Regions from separate parts of the Paenibacillus sp. E194 genome, predicted to be linked through region 1. Evidence: a T-box and tRNA genes for the amino acid it is inferred to sense, from the RefSeq annotation. Region 1 holds a T-box; the other holds one or more tRNA genes.

Region 1 (6,877 bases):
CATTTTATTCCACACGTACCTGATCCCGGATCTTGGCCATCATCTTCTTGCCGATTCCCTTTACCTTCATGAGATCATCAACGTGGCGGAAGGCTCCCTTCTTCTCACGGTATTCAATGATTGCTTTCGCTTTACTCGGCCCAATACCTGGAAGTGTCACCAGCGCAGATGCATCAGCCTCATTAATGTTAAGGAGTTGGGATATAGTTCCATTAGCTCCCTTGTTCCCATCCGCACTGGAATTCTCCTTCTCCGTCTTAAGGACATCCGTTGAAGGAAGTAAACTGGAGGCCTCCGATTGTCCTCCTTTTCCCGTATCAGCACCAACATCCTTCTGGGCTACTGTCGATGCGGAAGGCTGCTGCTTGTTCTGTGCATGTTGTTCCGCAACAGGAGTCGACTTCGAAGACATCTTCGATTCCGTGATGTGGGCTTCCTTCCCTTCAGCAGCCATCATCGATTCAATCTCATCATTCAAATCCGTCCAAGTCCCTGCTTGCAGTGACCCTTGCGGCTTCACCCATATCCACATACAGATTGCAACACCAATTACTGCTAGACTCATTGCAATTAGCCAGCGCATCGGCAATGCTCCGGACTTCCTCATTCCTTCTCTCATGTCACCACACCCTTCGTCAGCGAATGACGGCATAATGGTCAACCATGTCATCATATGGATCAATAAGCTTGATAAACTTGTGTTCATCACAAATGAATACGAAGTGAACATAATCACGTCCTACGACAACAGCGGAATAGGCAGAAGCAAAGGGAGGGAACGTACTTGAAAGTCGGGTTTATAGGTACGGGAAGCATGGGGTCTACAATCATTGAAGCACTTATTCAATCAGGTGCATTGGAACCATCTCAACTTATCGCAAGCAATCGCACGAGGAATAAAGTTCAACAGCTAGCTGCGCAATATCCTGGGCTGCAATTGGCCAGCAGCAATGTAGAAACTGTACAAGAAAGCGATATCGTCTTTTTATGTGTGAAGCCTTCAGAATTCAAGGCCGTTCTGAACGAAATCGCACAATATGTAAAGCCTTCTCTCATCGTTGTATCGATAACGAGTCCAGTGCTTATTAGCCATTTGGAGCGGCAGCTGTCCTGCAAGATAGCAAAAATTATACCAAGTGTTACGAATTATGTATGGAGCGGAGCATCCTTATGTATGTATGGAAGCAGAATTCAAACAGAAGACAGGCTGCTATTGGAACAGTTGATGATGTCCATTAGCCGTCCAGTTCAGGTATCCGAGCAGTATACGCGCATCACTTCGGATATCTCAAGCTGTGGGCCGGCATTTATCGCCTTTTTCGTGCAGAAATGGATAGAGGCTGCAGTTGAAGTTACAGGAATCGAAAGGAATGAAGCAGAGCGTCTGGCCAGCGAGATGCTGCTTGGTACTGGCAAGCTGCTAACGGAGGGAGGATTCAGCCTTGAGCACTTGAGACAGCGGGTAGCAGTCCCCGGCGGCATTACCGCCGAGGCGCTCCGTCTGTTGGATGGTGAGCTGGATGGGGTATTCCAGCAGCTCATTCAAGTCACCCATGCCAAATATGAGGAGGATCTACACAAGGTCGAATCCCAACTATTTGGCGAAGAGCTTAACCGACCACAATGTTAACAAGTCTGCCTTTTACTGCGATGACTTTGCGAACCGACTTGCCAGCGATGGCATCCTGAACGTTCGCGAGGGACATCGCTTTTTGCTGCATTGCTTCTTCGTCAGCATCTGCTGCTACATTTGCACGGCATACAATCTTGCCATTCACTTGAATAACAATTTCTGCTTCCGCATCAACTGTAAGCGACTCATCATAAGTCGGCCACGCAGCGTACGTAATCGACTCTTGGTAGCCAAGACGCTGCCACAATTCTTCCGCGATATGTGGCGCGAGCGGTGCCAGCAATTGAACGAAGTTCTCCATCGCTTGGCGTGGGAGTACCTCTGTCTTATACGCCTCATTGATGAAGATCATCAATTGGCTGATTGCCGTATTGAAGCGGAATCCTTCGATGTCTTCCGTCACCTTCTTGATGGTCTTGTGCCATGTGCGAATGAAGGCTGGATCTGCTCCATCCGTTCCGTCAGCAATCTTGCTGTTCAGGGCTCCAGTCTCCTCGTTAATGAACAAGCGCCAGATGCGGCTCAAGAATCGGTAGCTTCCTTCTACACCATTCGTGTTCCATGGCTTCGTCGCTTCCAGTGGACCCATGAACATTTCATAGATGCGCAGCGTATCGCCGCCGAACTCGTTCACAATATCATCTGGATTGATGACATTGCCGCGGGACTTAGACATTTTCTCGCCATTTGTACCAAGGATCATCCCTTGGTTAACAAGCTTCTGGAATGGCTCCTTCGTATCTACGACACCAAGGTCGAACAATACCTTGTGCCAGAAGCGCGCATACAGCAAGTGAAGAACCGCATGCTCAACGCCGCCAATGTACAAATCGACTGGAAGCCATTTCTTTTGCTTCTCTTTGGAGCAGATTTCATCGTTATTGTGCGGATCGATGTAGCGCAGGTAGTACCAGCTGCTGCCTGCCCATTGCGGCATTGTATTCGTTTCACGGCGAGCCTTCATGCCCGTCTCTGGATCAACTGTGTTCACCCATTCGTCTACGTTCGCAAGCGGAGATTCGCCAGTACCTGATGGACGAATCTGATCGACATCCGGCAGTGTAAGCGGAAGTTCGGATTCCGGTACAGGCTTCATTGTTCCGTCTTCCAGATGAAGAATTGGAATCGGCTCTCCCCAGTAGCGTTGACGGCTGAACAACCAGTCGCGCAGGCGATACGTTACCTTGCCTTCGCCCTTGCCTTCTGCTTCAAGCCATTCAATCATGCGCGCCATTGCAGCCGCATTGTCCATTCCGTTCAGGAATTCTGAATTCACATGAGCTCCATCGCCGGAATATGCTTCTTCCTGTACATTGCCGCCTTCAATCACTTCGATAATCGGCAGGTCAAATTGCTTCGCGAATTCCCAGTCGCGCTGATCATGTCCAGGAACAGCCATAATTGCACCTGTACCGTATCCAGCAAGCACATAATCCGCAATCCAGATTGGAAGCTTCGCTCCATTCGCCGGGTTCACCGCATAGCTGCCTGTGAATACACCCGTCTTATCCTTCGCCAAATCCGTACGCTCCAGATCGCTCTTGCGTGCCGCCTGCTCTTGATATGCCTTCACAGCAGCCTGCTGTTCAGCTGTCGTGATGCGTTCGACAAGCTCATGCTCAGGAGCCACGACACAGTAAGTTGCACCGAACAGCGTATCTGGACGAGTTGTAAATACAACCAGTTCCTCTTCGTGACCGTCGATTACAAAGCGAACTTCAGCTCCCTTGGACTTCCCAATCCAATTGCGCTGCATGTCTTTCAAGCTCTCCGGCCAGTCAAGCTCATCCAGATCTTGCAACAAACGCTCTGCATACTCCGTAATCTTCAATACCCACTGACGCATTGGCTTACGAATAACTGGGTGGTTACCACGCTCCGAACGGCCATCAATGACTTCCTCATTCGCAAGTACTGTACCGAGAGCTGGACACCAGTTAACAGGAACTTCTGCAACGTAAGCGAGTCCTCTCTTGTACAACTGAATAAAGATCCACTGCGTCCACTTGTAATATTCCGGATCAGTTGTGCTGAACTCGCGATCCCAATCATAAGAGAAGCCCAAGGACTTGATCTGACGACGGAAGTTGTCGATATTCTTCACCGTGAATTCACGCGGATGCTGTCCCGTATCGATCGCATATTGCTCAGCTGGAAGGCCGAATGCGTCCCATGCCATCGGATGAAGGACATTGTACCCTTGCATGCGTTTGTAACGAGACATGATATCTGTAGCCGTATATCCTTCCGGGTGTCCTACATGAAGTCCGGCGCCAGATGGATATGGGAACATATCCAGTGCATAGAAATTCGGCTTGTTCTCATCTTCTGTCGTTGCAAATGTCTTATGTTCATCCCAATAGGATTGCCATTTCGGCTCGATCTGCTGCGGCACGTAACCGTGCGGCTGCTTCGCTTCTTGACTCATGCTTACTCCTCCTACGATGCCTAGACGGCTGCTCGCGCATGTCCGTCATACTTGTGGCAATGAATAAATGTGATTAAAAAAGCCTCTCATCCTTAGCGATTATCGCTAGGGACGAGAGGCATTATTCCCGTGGTACCACCCTAGTTAGCGGACAGCATGCTTTGCTATCCACTCCCTTTACACCATTAACGCTGGTAATACGTCGCAGCTTACCGCTCCCGATTCTGCTGCGCGACTCTGAGGCGAGTTCGCTTCTGCACCATCACCGGCTTGCACCAACCGCCGGCTCTCTGAAGATGGGACCTAAGGTACTATTCCTCTTCGAAGTCTTTCCATTCTACCTATTCAGCTTGAATATGATTATGATGCATCCAAATAGATGCAAGTAGGTATATAATAATGAAAAATTTTCTTATTGTCAATGATCGCCATGGAACTCCTAATCTTTCTTGTTCATTCGCCTTGAATTGAGAAAGTAACATCGAATTCTACATCTCACGACGGATAAATGTGCATCTCACGTGCATCTTCAGAAACTATGCACATCTATCTTTATGGCTTCACTGCAACAAAAAAGATTCGGCGCGATTCTTCGTCCGGCGACTGCCATTCAAAGTCCGCAAATTGATCGACATGACCGAAACCAGCTTCTTTCAGCATACGTTCTAACCAGTCTGGATCATAGGCGCGTTCAACATGCTCCTCGTCAATACGCTCGTACAAGCCTCCAGACTGCTGACGAACGAACAAGGTCAGCTGGTGCTCAATCTCCTGGCGTTCTTCATCATAGTCCGAAAACCAAATGTAAGAGATATCTTCATCATCATAGGCAAAAGGCTGGGTCTCCGCATAATGTTCGAATTGACGGACATGAAGCACATCGAACAAGAAAACGCCGCCAGATCTCAAGTTGTTATAGGTAGCTTGAAAAGCACGCTTCACGTCGTCCCCTTCAGTCACATAGTTCAAGCTGTCACAGAACGAAACGACGGCATCCGCTTCTCCAGGAATGGCCCAATCGCACATATCCTGATTCACCCAACGCACGTCGCCCTTCAGCGGGCCAGCCTCTATTCCCTTGCTGCTCGCAATTGACAGCATCGATTCTGAAATATCGATGCCAATTACATCATAACCGAGCTTCGCCAGTGGCAATGCCGTACTCCCGGTTCCACAGCCAAGGTCAACGATGGAACGAACCTCGCCGCTTCCAAACCGTTCCCAAGCCTGCCGAGCAAATGACACCCACTGGTCGTATGGCATGTCCTCCATTAAGCGGTCATAAACCTCCGCTACACGCCCATATGAAATCATCCATCTTCACTTCCCCTGCCGGAGGTTGTTCCATAATTCCATCATTCGCAATGCATGTTGAACGAACGACTTACCGTGCATTGTCGTTGCCGCGCGAGCGAGCCTTATGTGCTTCACGCGCTTCGGCTTGTGCCGCCGATAGTACCTTGTGAAGCTGTGCCGTATCCATTGCAGCAGCCGTTTCCGTCAATTCGGTCCAATTCCCATTTTGACGAATGAGTCCCGCCTTCAGCAAGCGACCGATGGCACGCTTGAATGCTGACTTGCTAATGCCAAAGCGCTGCTTCACAATATCGGCTGGCGTCTCATCGGAATATGGCATTGTGCCGTTTGGGCGCTCCTTCAAGAAGGTGAACAAGCGTTCAGCATCTTGATCCATGCCGACTTCTTTACGCTCTGCCATCGTTACATTCACGCGCCCATCCTCACGGACATGCGTAATGCGAACACGGACAGACTCACCAAGACGAAGCAGGCGCGGACGGAGCGATTCATGAATGAATCCAATAACACCTTCTCCAACAGGCGCGCCATCTACGACAACGAACGTTCCCATCTTGAGGGCACGGTACACGACCGCATCGCGCCATGTGTTGTTCCAAGACTCAGGAGCTGCGAACATATAAGGAACCAAATCATCTTCACGAGCTGGCAGTGCAATAAGTCGTCCGTAGCGATCCTGTTCCATCCGGACGTATACCTCATCGCCAACCTTCGGATGAAGCGGTTCGAACTCGGGAAGCTCTCCCTTCGGAAGCAGCAGCTGACGCCCAATCCCCATCTCAAGGAAGCAGCCGTACTTCGGATGAATATCCGCTACCGTAAGCTTAGCAATCTCTCCGAGTGTCAATAAAGGACGCTTCATTGTCGCAGCTATACGATCTTCCGTGTCATAATATAAAAACACTTCCACGTAATCGCCTGGCTCTACTTTATCCGTAAGCTCTGTATAATGCAGCAACACGTCCTGTTCCCCGTTTGTCAAAAAATATCCATACGGAGATACTTCACGGTCGATTATTAAACGTTGAATTGTCCCTGCTTCCCAAATCATGCCAATTCCACAACTTTCGCATCGGACCACAGCTTCTCAATGTTGTAATACTCGCGCTCTTCGCGGTGGAACACGTGAACGATAACGTCGCCCAAATCAATGAGAACCCAGCGTGCAGAGTCAAATCCTTCTGTACCGCGCACGTGTCCGCCTACTTCATGCACACGCTTGCGAATTTCGTTCGTGATCGCTTGGACTTGTGTATCCGAGTTCCCGTGGCAGATTACGAAATAATCTGCAATGAGGGAAATGCCTTGCAGGTCAAGCGCAATAAGATCCATCGCTTTCTTATCTTCAGCCGCATTTACGGCGATTTCGAGCAATTCCTTAATGTTGATTGCCATTCAATTACCTCCACATTGTGTTTGAGCCATTCTTATTCTTGTATTTCCTAAGTCCATTTCACTGATTATGTTGCTGACTGTTCAAGTTCTGCCTCCAGTTCGAG
Region 2 (10,982 bases), on a different contig from region 1:
CAATATCGGAAGCGGAGAAAATAAGGTGTACGGGTTCTATGAATGGTCTGGGGATATAGGATTCATTTTGTACAAAATTGCCGATTCCTCCGGATTGAAGCTGCTCGACCCGAAGGGAGAGAAGGTGCTTCTGAACTCAGATGGCTGGAAGAAAGCCATCAAGCAGGCAACGGATGCTGTACGCAGCAAATCTGTATTTTTGCATCCTGAAGGCCAAACTTACTCTCAAAAACTTAGTGATCAAGCTGCTATGATGATAAGCAACGCTTACAAAACACGGGAGCTTGTATTCACTAAGCAAGATTGGAATGTAGTTACGGCTCCGGTAGATCCTGCAATAGATTCTTCATCCATTACCTTTTCTCCCATCTACGCAATTGCGGCCGACTCAGCCAACAAGCGGGCAGCCTGGGAATTCGTCAAATTTGTGAATGGCCCGGAGATGGCGCAGGCCCGTTCGCGGACATTGGAAGGTAAGCTTCCTTCACGCAACGGTTATATGAAGGATATCAAGGGTAGAAGTACGGATGCATTTTATATGCCGAAGATCAGGCAGGAGAGCAGCCTTTATGAAAGTCTTCCATTCGAGTTCCTCAGATTATTTTATAAACCGCTTCGTGAGGAGCTGTTGGCCGTAGTTGCGAACGAGAAGTCAGTTGATGAAGCAGCTGCCGCGTTGGAGGTAAAAGCGCAGGAACTGCTCTTAAAAGTGCGAGAATCTGCAAACAAGGATAAAAGGAAATAGGGAGTGTAGAAACGTGTTAAAGAGTGGGAAGACCGTAATTATGCTGCTTACGATCATGTCTCTCTTAAGCGGCTGCTTCGGAGAACGGTCAGAGCTAGCGCCATTAAAAGACGGTAAAGGGAAAATCAGGGTCGTCTATCAAGATGAAGATCGATTTTATAGTGACTATGGGAACTTCTTTAAAATGATGAACCCTGACATCGATATTGAGATTATCAGTGAAGCGGAATTGTTCGACGAAGCCGAAAAAAACGAGGCATTCAATTTGACTGAGGAAAAGAAAAAGCTGCTCGATAAAGTTAAGCCGGATGTGCTGTTTTTGAATGAAAGCATGTTTGAGGCCTTCGCTCAAGAAGGAAGGCTGTATGACATTGAGCCAGCTATTAGCCAGGATCAATATAATTTGGACGGATTCATGCCTGGTCTTATCGACAGGCTGCGAGCAAAAGGGAATGGGAAGCTGTACGGGCTCACTCCTTCTTTCGAAACGAATGTCATCTATTACAATCGCAACTTGTTCAAGAAGCATCAAATCGAGCCGCCAAATGGGAAAATGACGTGGAAGGAGCTTATTGACCTGGCAGCGAGATTTTCGAGCGTCGAATCAGGAAAGAAGCAAGTGTTTGGCTTATATCAAACGAGAGGGCCGGCAAGTTTGATGTATGATATCGCCGCTGCATCGGCACTTAAGCTCGTTGATGCGAAATCAGGCAAACTGTTGATAGGCTCAGATGGTTGGAAGGAAGCAATGAAGATGACGGCGGATGCCGTCCGCAATCATGCAGCCTATGCTCCTCCCCCAGTGGAGGAGGGCGAACAGCTTGATGGATACGAATATACCGGAGACTATTTGAAGCAGTATAGTCGATCAAACGAGATGTTCTACATGGGCCAAGCGGCAATGACGATTCAACCGCCGTGGTTTGCTTCCTTCTTACGGGATATTCCATACTACTCGAAGACACCGGAGATCGACTGGGGCATCGCGGCCGCGCCTGTTAATCCTGCAAAGCCTGATGAATCGGCTTACGTGAAATTGTCGGAGATCTATGCCATATCTGTGGATTCTCCGAACAAGCGGGCAGCTTGGGAATTCGTCAAATTCGTGAATGGACCGGAAATGGCGCAGGTTGCTGGGAAGGCAATGAACCATACGCTGCCTACGCGATCAGACTATTTCAAGGATTTTAGAGGACGGGAAACGGAGGCTTTTTACCTCCTGAAGCCAATGGAAGCTAGCGGTGTGTCAGATAAAAAAAGCATTCCACCAGGGTTCCAAGCTGAATTCGATTCGTTATTGTCGGATGCGCTGAAATCCTTAATTGACCAAGAGAAAACGCTGGACAATGCGGTTGCCGAGCTTCAAATCAAGGGGCAAGAAATAATAGACCGATTGCGGGAAACCAAGTAGGAGCAATAAGCGAATTAAGTTGAATCTAATTGTTCAATGTTGGCATGAAGAGAGTACTCATGTATTAATACATAGGAGGATTACTATGAATATCAAAAAAGCAATTCTAGCGTCTATGATCGTATCGAGTATGTTGGTTGCTGTGGCAGGCCCGATTCCAGCAGGCGCCGCGGCTGCACAAGAGCAAAAGCAAACAGATAACAAGAAGGTTCAAATCGATCAGAAGCTGGCCGCCAAGCTGCAAAAAGCAATCAAACAATATGCAGGGAAAGAGATTAAGCTGAAGAGTGTCGGCGAGAAGATAGAATCCTCTCATGATGGTGCAAAGGTTGAATCCGTAGACGGAAAATACGCTATCTGCTTTAATGTTGGAAGTGGTCGGATATGGCAGATTGAAGAAAAGGCCACAATTGATAAAATTAGTAAAGAGGATCAGGCGAAAGTCCTGAAAGTGTTGAAAGGGGCATATGCCAATAAAACATATGTCTTTGATAAAGAAGTGATTATGCAGCGAGGGTATGATGGTGATAAAGAAAAGCTAGGTGTAAGTTTGTCGTATAAGTTAACAGGGAAAGACTTTGAGGTATATTTCTTCAAAGACAATACTGCTAAAATGCCGAAAGATGCAGTTAGTGCGTTTACAATAAACTTCACCAAGGAAGAGCTCGACCCGAAGTTGTTGGAAACGGCAATCGAAGCAATAAAAACGGTATTCAATCATGATTTGGAAGTTACATCCTCTAACCTAAGCCGCTTTACATGGACACTTGAAGATAAGGACATTTCGCTTGAAATGGAGGAGGGAAAGGTCACTAACGTATTTCATAAAACACGTAAAGCGGTAACGACCAACAAGGGGATTACGGAAAAGGATGCCAAAGAAGCGGCTGCTCCGCTTGCCAAGGAATTATTCAATATGGACATTGCGGATTTAGAAGTGAAGTGGGACAGCACCTTTAAAAATTACTACTTCATTAAAGACAAACAACCCGTATTGAGAGTAGCACTGGACGCCAATAAGAACATAGTGTTCTTAACATCAGGTGTCAGAGCGTTAAGTGGGTTCTGAATAGGGAAGGTTTGAAAAGAGTTATTGAATTGCATAGCGTAATTTGAGAGAAAAATATTCATACAATCATACATAGGGGGAAATAAAATGAATATCAAAAAAGCAATTCTAGCATCAATGCTTGTATCCAGTATGTTGGTTGCCGTGGCAGATCCAATTCCTGCAGGAGCAGGGGCTGCGCAAGAGCAGCAATTGGATCGCTGGACAATTCAAATAGATCCGAAGTGGACGGAAAAGCTGAATCAAGCGGTAAAATTATTTGCCGGAGAAGACGTGCAATTGCATAAGGTAGGTAAGCTCGATTTCAATAATAAGAATGCATCTAAAATAACAGAAGTGCGATCTGTAGATGGTAAATATTCATTACAATTTGATTATGATACAGGGGTTATCTGGACGGTAAGCGGCAAAACCGCTACTATTGACCAAATCAGCAAGCAGGAACAGGAAGACGTATTAAAGTGGTTGAAAGCGATATATCCAAAAAAGAAGTATGCATTTGATAATGAAGTTGAGGTGATTCACCAGTTTACGGATGAGAAACTCTCAAAAACGTCAAAAGCAGAGGTTAGAGAGGAGAAGACGTACGAATTGAAAGGAAAGGGTTTCTCCGCTTCCTTACACAAATTAGATGGCATACCAGAACATATCGGTCATATCACGATTGACTTTGATAAGAAAGAGCTTGATTCGAAACTGCTGAAAACAGTTGTTGATGCTGCTCAAACTGTTTCTACAAATAAGTTTGAAATGACGACTGCTCAGCTTCGCGTCGATTTATCGCCAATTATCTCAAAGAATAAACCCAATATAACATGGGTGTTCCATGATGGCAAAGTTACGATTTGTGCAGATCCCAATACAGGGAAAATCAATAGTATTTACAATGAGCTTGGAAAACAAGTACGCGAAAATAAAGGCATTTCCGAAAAAGAGGCGAGAGAAGCGGTCGCCCCAATAGTGAAGAAAGTATTTAATATCGACATGAATGGATATAGCGTGAAATGGGATGGAACAGAAAAGGATTTTGCTTTCACCAAGAAAAATGGCATGAATGTGAGAGCGGCATTGGATGCAAATAAAAAGGTCGTGTACATTCGAGTCGGAAGAGCTGCTGCTCCTGGGATCATTAAGTATGCAGCCGATTTGGAAGCGAAACCCCATTAAACGCCTACAAACGAACCATATCATTATATTTTGACTCCGTATCGAATAATCCACTGGCTTCTATGCGTCGGTGGATTTTTTTATTTGAAACCATCTTCATTCAGAATAGTAGAGATAATGTCACAAATGAGAGGAGTGAAATTGTTATACATTGTAGGCGATCACCACTTTACGAATAAAAAACGTTCAAAACTTTAAAAGTAGGGTGGAACATAGGAGGGTTTAGTATGAATTGGAAGAGTACAGCTCTAGCATCTTTACTCGTATCCAGTATGTTGGTTACCTTGGCAGGGCCGATTCCTGTGGGTGCCGGGGCAGCGCAACAGCAGGAACAGCAGCAATCGAATAGTAAGAAGATTCAAATCGATCAGAAGCTGGCCGCCAAACTGGAGAAGGCAGTAAAACAATTCGCAGGCAGAGAAATTAAGTTGAATATGCAGGGCACTTCCCAATCCATAAGCGATCAGGTGCAGGTTAAGTCGGCAGATGGAAAATATAGTGTGAACTTCAAGGAGAAAACAGGAGAAATTACTACGATTAGAGGCTATCAAACCATCGATAAAGTCAGTAAGGAGGATCTGAACGAAGTCCTTAAAATGCTAAAAGGTTTATATGCGAAGAAAGACTATACATTTGATAAAGAAGTTCATGTCGATCTGCACGATGTAGAATCAAAGACGCCCTTTAGCATGTATTCGTTAAACGGGAAAGGATTTTCTGCCTTACTTATGAAAAATTATCCGGGGTGGCCGACAAAGATTCATGTTTCAGCCCAAGTCGAAGTTGCCAAGAACGAGCTTGAACCAAAGCTCATGGAAAAGGCAGCCGGGGCAGTAAAAACAGCTTTAGGCCACAATTTTGAGGTGACGAAGGCTTGGGTTGGAGGTACTAATAAAAAAAGTACATGGAAACTTAAAGGTGGCAATATTACGCTGTCCTTGGATGGAACAGGGAAGACCGAATATATTTATGATATTTCGCGAAAACAATTGACGACGAACAAAGAGATTACGGAAAAAGAAGTGAAAGAGATAGTCGCGCCGATTGCAAAGAAGTTATTCAATTTGGACATCCAGGGGCTTGAAGTAAAATGGGACGGTGCTTCCAGAGACTTCATCTTCAATCAAAAGAAAGATACGAAAATGACCGTGGCGCTGGATGCCGATAAAAACGTAGTTTATATGTTTTCCGGGGTAAGAATGCTTCTGGAGGATTTAGAAAGAGATTAAACCTTAATAAAAAGGAGAAGATAATATGAATCTAAAAAAAGCAATTTTAGCAACGATGATCGTATCCAGTATGTTCGTTACACTTGCGGGCCCGACCTTTGTAGGAGCCGAAGCAGCAGGAGGAAAGCAGCAAGAACAAACATCGGGCAGCAGTATTCAAGTTGATAAAAAGGTTGCTGCCAATCTGCAAAAGTCCGTGAATCAATTTGCAGGGAAAGAGATAAAGTTGAAGTTCGAGAATGCCTTTAAACATCCATTTGATCTGGCAACGGTTTCTTCGGCAGACGAATTATACAAAGTAGATTTTAAGCCAAGTACAGGAGAACTGATCACTATTAAGGGGATTCAAACGCTTGATAAAGTGAGCAAGGATGAGCAAAAGGAACTGCTGAACAAGTTGAAAGGGATGTACGCCAAGAAAGCCTATGCATTTCATAAAGAGGTTCAAATCACTCAGAGATATGACAAGGGGAAGGTTTACAATACCCTTTATTTGCTAGAGGGAAAAGACTTCGTGATTTCTTGGATAAAATATCCACATGGGCAATCAAAGAATAAAAATTATATTGGTGCAGCCGTTATCCAAGTAGACAAGAACGAGCTAGAACCGAAATTACTCAAAACGGCAGCAGATGCAGTGAAAACAGCTCTCGATCAGGAATTTGAGGTGAAGAAAGCAGAGCTTGGTTATTATGCTGGCGCCAAAGGTGATATGTGGAAGCTCAAAGGTGATCATATTACTCTGGCGGTCGAAGCAAAAACAGGAAAGACAGAGTATGTATATGACGTTGCGCGAAAACAAGCAGACACGGCAGTAACAGAAAAAGAAGTGAAAGAAATAGCTGCGCCGATTGCCAAAAAATTGTTCCATATGGACATTCAGGGACTTGAAGTGAAATGGGATAAATCAGCGCGTGATTTCTGTTTCGTTCAAAATAAAGAGACAAAAATGTCAGTTGCATTGGATGCCGATAAAAACGTAGTTTATATGTTCTCTGGACTTAGAATGATGCTGGAAAAATGAAGTGGATCGATCAATAACTCTCTTCCCAGGAAGAGAGAAATCCAAATGGCATAAAAAAAGAGTTATCGAATCGCTTAACGCAATTTGATAACTCTTTTTGTCGTATACCGATGGCCGGACTCGAACCGGCAAGCCTCTCGGCACCGCATTTTGAGTGCGGCGTGTCTGCCAATTCCACCACATCGGCAAAATGATATGGGGCGATCGAAGGGAATCGAACCCTCGAGTGTCGGAGCCACAATCCGATGCGTTCACCACTTCGCCACGACCGCCATATTGATTGCTCAACAGAATCTTAATTTAGCATACTTTCGGCATGTTTTGCAACAAGGAAAATATACCAACAACATTTTTTGTGACTCACTCGTCTTCTATTTCATAGATAAGGCGTTTTCTGCTTTACTTTCACTTTTTCTTTCATCATTGTAAGCTGGCTGCAAGTCAATTCGATGTCATGGCATACGGTCAACGTATACACTATACGTAAGGGTTATGTTTCAAAATGAAAAATAGCTCTTACATATAAGAAGGGGAGGCGGTTACGAATGAAAAAACAAAGAAAAGGACATCTGGTTCACGCATCGGTATTTATGCCTCTGCCTGCTCAGGAAACAATAGCACATCGCAAGGTACCGAGTGCGGCACATGATGAGCCTCATCGTCCTACGAAGAAAGAACCAACTATGATACATGAACAAACGGAAACGATAGCACAACCTGCCCATATGCCACACCGAATGAAGTGGAAGCGTTGGGTCATATATAGCTTGATCATTGCAATTCTTACCCCGATTATTGGGTGGGTAGGGATGGCGGCAACAGGGACGGCCTGGATTGATCAAGGCAAGCTCGTAACGTTCCGTGAGCAGATTGCACAAGAAGCGACTACAGCCAAGGGACAGCATATGGTTCAACTGGAGCATATGGCTTCCTTTATACCTCAGGAACTGATGGCCATTGAGGATCATCGCTTCAAGCTTCATCCCGGCATTGATCCGATCGGGCTGGCACGGTCAGTCTGGATTAATGTGACGAAACAGCAGAAGGCACAGGGCGGCAGTACGATTACGATGCAGCTGGCGCGCAACTTGTTCTTAACGCATGATAAGACATTTTCCCGCAAAATGAAGGAGATGGCGATAGCGGCCAATCTGGAGTGGAATTTTAGCAAACAAGAGATTTTGGAAATGTACCTGAATAAAGTATATTTCGGACATGGACAATACGGAATCGAGAATGCAGCACGCTATTATTTCGGCAAGACGACACGGGTTAATGGCGATATTCCTACAATTAACAAGGCAGAAGCAGCGATTCTCGTTGGATTGCTTAAGGCACCTGAGCGCTACTCCCCAGCGAAGAATATGAAGCTGGCTCTCCAGCGTCAGCATGTTGTATTGAAGCGTATGAAGGATTTAGGCTGGATGACAGAGGCAGAGCGCCAAGCAGCGCTAAAGACACCGATTGGTGTTGTTGTTCACAATAAAGGGAAATAAAGAAAAGGCACACTTGATCAAGCTCGGATGAGCTGCGGCAGGTGTGCCTTTTTTTGACTGTACTCATGGATAAAGCGCTGAATGACGTGATTAATTTTCGTGCAAAAGCAATTTTCTCAGGAATGAGACATATATATGAATCGGCGCCTATGAAATCTTTTACAGGAAAATAAGATGATGTATAAAAATGAACAGGGAGGAATAAGGGTTGAAAAAGAAATTACTAAGTACGGCTATGTCTATGGTTCTTGTCTTTGCACTTATGGGAACTGCCCAGGCAGCGACTCCTGAAAATCCGTGGAAGTTCAGCTCAAGCTCTATCCAGTTCTACAATGATGGTTCCAATACCTTCTATAAAGGCATTTGGACTACAGGGGCAAGTCGGTGGAGCGGGACAGGCAATGTTACAATGGGGACAGGCACGAAATATGATTTTCGGGCAGGAAATCAGAAGGTATCGCCAACGAAAGATAATGATTGGGATGGAATTTGCTACACTACATATTCGAATGGGATTGCCTCCAAAACGCGTGCTTGGGTAAATGAATACTACACAACCCAAAGTCGATATTCCCCTTCTATTACGGAGGGAGTTGCCACACATGAATTAGGGCATGCATTGGGCCTTGCACATAATGACAGCGAACCGTCGGTCATGAAATCTTTTACCTTCTGGTCTGATGGATCGCTTGCTAGAACCAATACATCCCCAACATCTGCTGATAAGGACACGGTTAAGAAGAAATACGGGACGATCGCTTTATCGCAAGCGAATCCATCGACTCCCGTTGTGCATATTGACGCTAGTTGGGCTTATGGGTACAGAGACTATACAGCACTCGCCAACGCTGTTGATGCAATCGTAGAAGGACAGGTAGTGCAGGAGAACGGAGTTCGCAAGTCAGGGAGTGGGGCGCCTGAAACGTACCGGACGGAATCCGAGTTCCAGATATCAGAGGTAATCAAAGGAAACGCATCTCTCAGAAATAGTACGATCAATGTACTACAGCTGGGCGGACGCGACCGGGAGGCCATTGTTGTGTCTGACGATACGACTCCACTAAAGCAAGGTGATCAATCGATTCTGTTCTTGAAGCAAAATGAAGATGGAACCTATCGTGTCGTGAATGAGGATACCTCGATTTTCATGAAGGTAACGAATCAGACGCTCCAGGATGGAAAGATGGAGATGTACCAGAATCAGAAAAGCAAGGCGCTCGTTAGCAAAGAAAACTTGAAAGGTGTAACGAACTAAACATTGAACTAAACATTGAACAATAATTTTAATTAAATATGGAACCAAATAATGAACTAATTATCGAACTAAGTTGACTAGGATGCGACAGTACCAGACTTTGTTAATTCTCTTTCCTTGCAGCCTTAATATAGAGGTTCTTCTTCACCTCAACAGCGATAGCTGTTTCTTCATTAATTCCTTTTATTTTATACAGCTTTGTTCCTACGGGGTAAGTGTTAGAGAAGCTATCTCCACTTGAGTCTTCCTCCCGATTTGAGGATGATTGGATTTCTCCCAGCAGTTTGTCGATCTGTTGAACCTGATCATCACTGCCAACATATCGATTCCCGTGGAAGATGATCATATTGTTGTAGGGCCAGCTTGCGCTCGTTTCCGTTTGTTCACTCGTGCAGCAAGCAGTCAGTATAAGCATCATGCATGAGATAGTGAAAATGGCAAGTAGCTTTTGCATATGGCAGCCTCAACTCCTTCGTACTCATTAACGGTATCGTGAACGGTTATGTTGCGTGAATGAAGCAGAAGCACATTAGGATCCGCGAATGTTGCCTGTACCCGGGTAAAAAGAACGTCTGAGTATGGAATCTGAGCCGGTGAATGCGACCAATCACGATACTTTTGGAATAGCCTCATTGTATAATAGGGAGAGAAAGGGGCTGTTACATAGGATGAAAGATTGGACTTGGATCGTATTCATTTATTTACTCATCATAAATGTAGTTGGATATCAAATGATGGTTGTGGATAAGCAGCGGGCACAGAGGCATCGCCGCCGTATTCCGGAGCGGAAGCTGTTCTTGTCAGCTTGGCTTGGCGGTGCGCTGGGCGTGTTGACAGCGATGTATAACAAGCGCCATAAGACACAGCATGTTACCTTTACAGCAGGCGTGCCGTTTATATTGCTGGTGAATATTTTTGTGTTTGGTTTTATTTTGCTGCGGTTTGGTTAAATAATAAGCACAGCACTAGTAAATTATGGGGAAGTGTGGTGGGAGTTATGAAATTTCAACGCATTCTTGTCGCATATGATGGATCGGAACCGTCCCGCAAGGCTTTACAGCACGCGGTAGGACTCGCGGAAGCAAGCGAGCAGTCTCAGGTACGCGTCGTGCATGTATTTCAGTTCCCGCAATATTTTGTTGGTACGGCTTATGCTACTGCTTCAGCGGAGACAAACGAGGAGCTGTACGAATACGCAGAGCGTTTACAGCAGGAAGCAGAGGGCAAGGTTGCAGCGCTTGGCGAACGAGCGACGGTTGTCCTTCAGCAAGGCCCTCCTGGTCAAGCCATTATTGATGAGGCAGATGAGTTCAATGCAGATCTTGTGATTATTGGAAGCCGCGGCTTGAGCGGGTTGAAGGAATTCGTGCTTGGCAGCGTCAGTCATCATGTTGTGCAGCATGCGAAGGTACCGGTATTGGTTATTAAGTAATGGATTGGCCTGTCGGTCGTACATGATCTTGTAGAGGCAAGTAGGCAAGCAAGAGGTATATGATCATGTTGATCTCGAAATAGGAAAAGTAAGGCGAAAAGTGAAGTTGAATGTGAACGTATAAATGTGAGTGAGTATCATTGTTAGCATATGG

What was found. The T-box of region 1 lies ahead of leuS (leucine--tRNA ligase). A T-box ahead of a tRNA ligase gene usually reads a tRNA of that ligase, here a tRNA-Leu.
Region 2: it encodes a tRNA-Leu, which carries the amino acid that the T-box ahead of leuS (leucine--tRNA ligase) is inferred to sense. The anticodon was not compared.

Annotation. Positions count from the first base shown of each region.
Region 1 covers NZ_JMDX01000255.1:731-7,607, forward strand. Annotated here, with positions in the region: gene AZ66_RS30170 (ComEA family DNA-binding protein) at 5-619, opposite strand; gene comER (late competence protein ComER) at 785-1,630, shown strand; gene leuS (leucine--tRNA ligase) at 1,611-4,061, opposite strand; T-box leader at 4,166-4,395, opposite strand; gene AZ66_RS24280 (class I SAM-dependent DNA methyltransferase) at 4,614-5,375, opposite strand; gene AZ66_RS24285 (CvfB family protein) at 5,446-6,429, opposite strand; gene rsfS (ribosome silencing factor) at 6,426-6,773, opposite strand.
Region 2 covers NZ_JMDX01000174.1:1,243-12,224, forward strand. Annotated here, with positions in the region: gene AZ66_RS20575 (ABC transporter substrate-binding protein) at 1-745, shown strand, start outside; gene AZ66_RS20580 (ABC transporter substrate-binding protein) at 759-2,156, shown strand; gene AZ66_RS20585 (hypothetical protein) at 2,242-3,225, shown strand; gene AZ66_RS20590 (hypothetical protein) at 3,313-4,392, shown strand; gene AZ66_RS20595 (hypothetical protein) at 4,677-5,621, shown strand; gene AZ66_RS20600 (hypothetical protein) at 5,647-6,645, shown strand; tRNA gene AZ66_RS20605 (tRNA-Leu) at 6,751-6,832, opposite strand; tRNA gene AZ66_RS20610 (tRNA-His) at 6,842-6,917, opposite strand; gene AZ66_RS20615 (transglycosylase domain-containing protein) at 7,191-8,141, shown strand; gene AZ66_RS20620 (matrixin family metalloprotease) at 8,350-9,396, shown strand; gene AZ66_RS20625 (hypothetical protein) at 9,500-9,850, opposite strand; gene AZ66_RS20630 (DUF1294 domain-containing protein) at 10,065-10,346, shown strand; gene AZ66_RS20635 (universal stress protein) at 10,394-10,828, shown strand.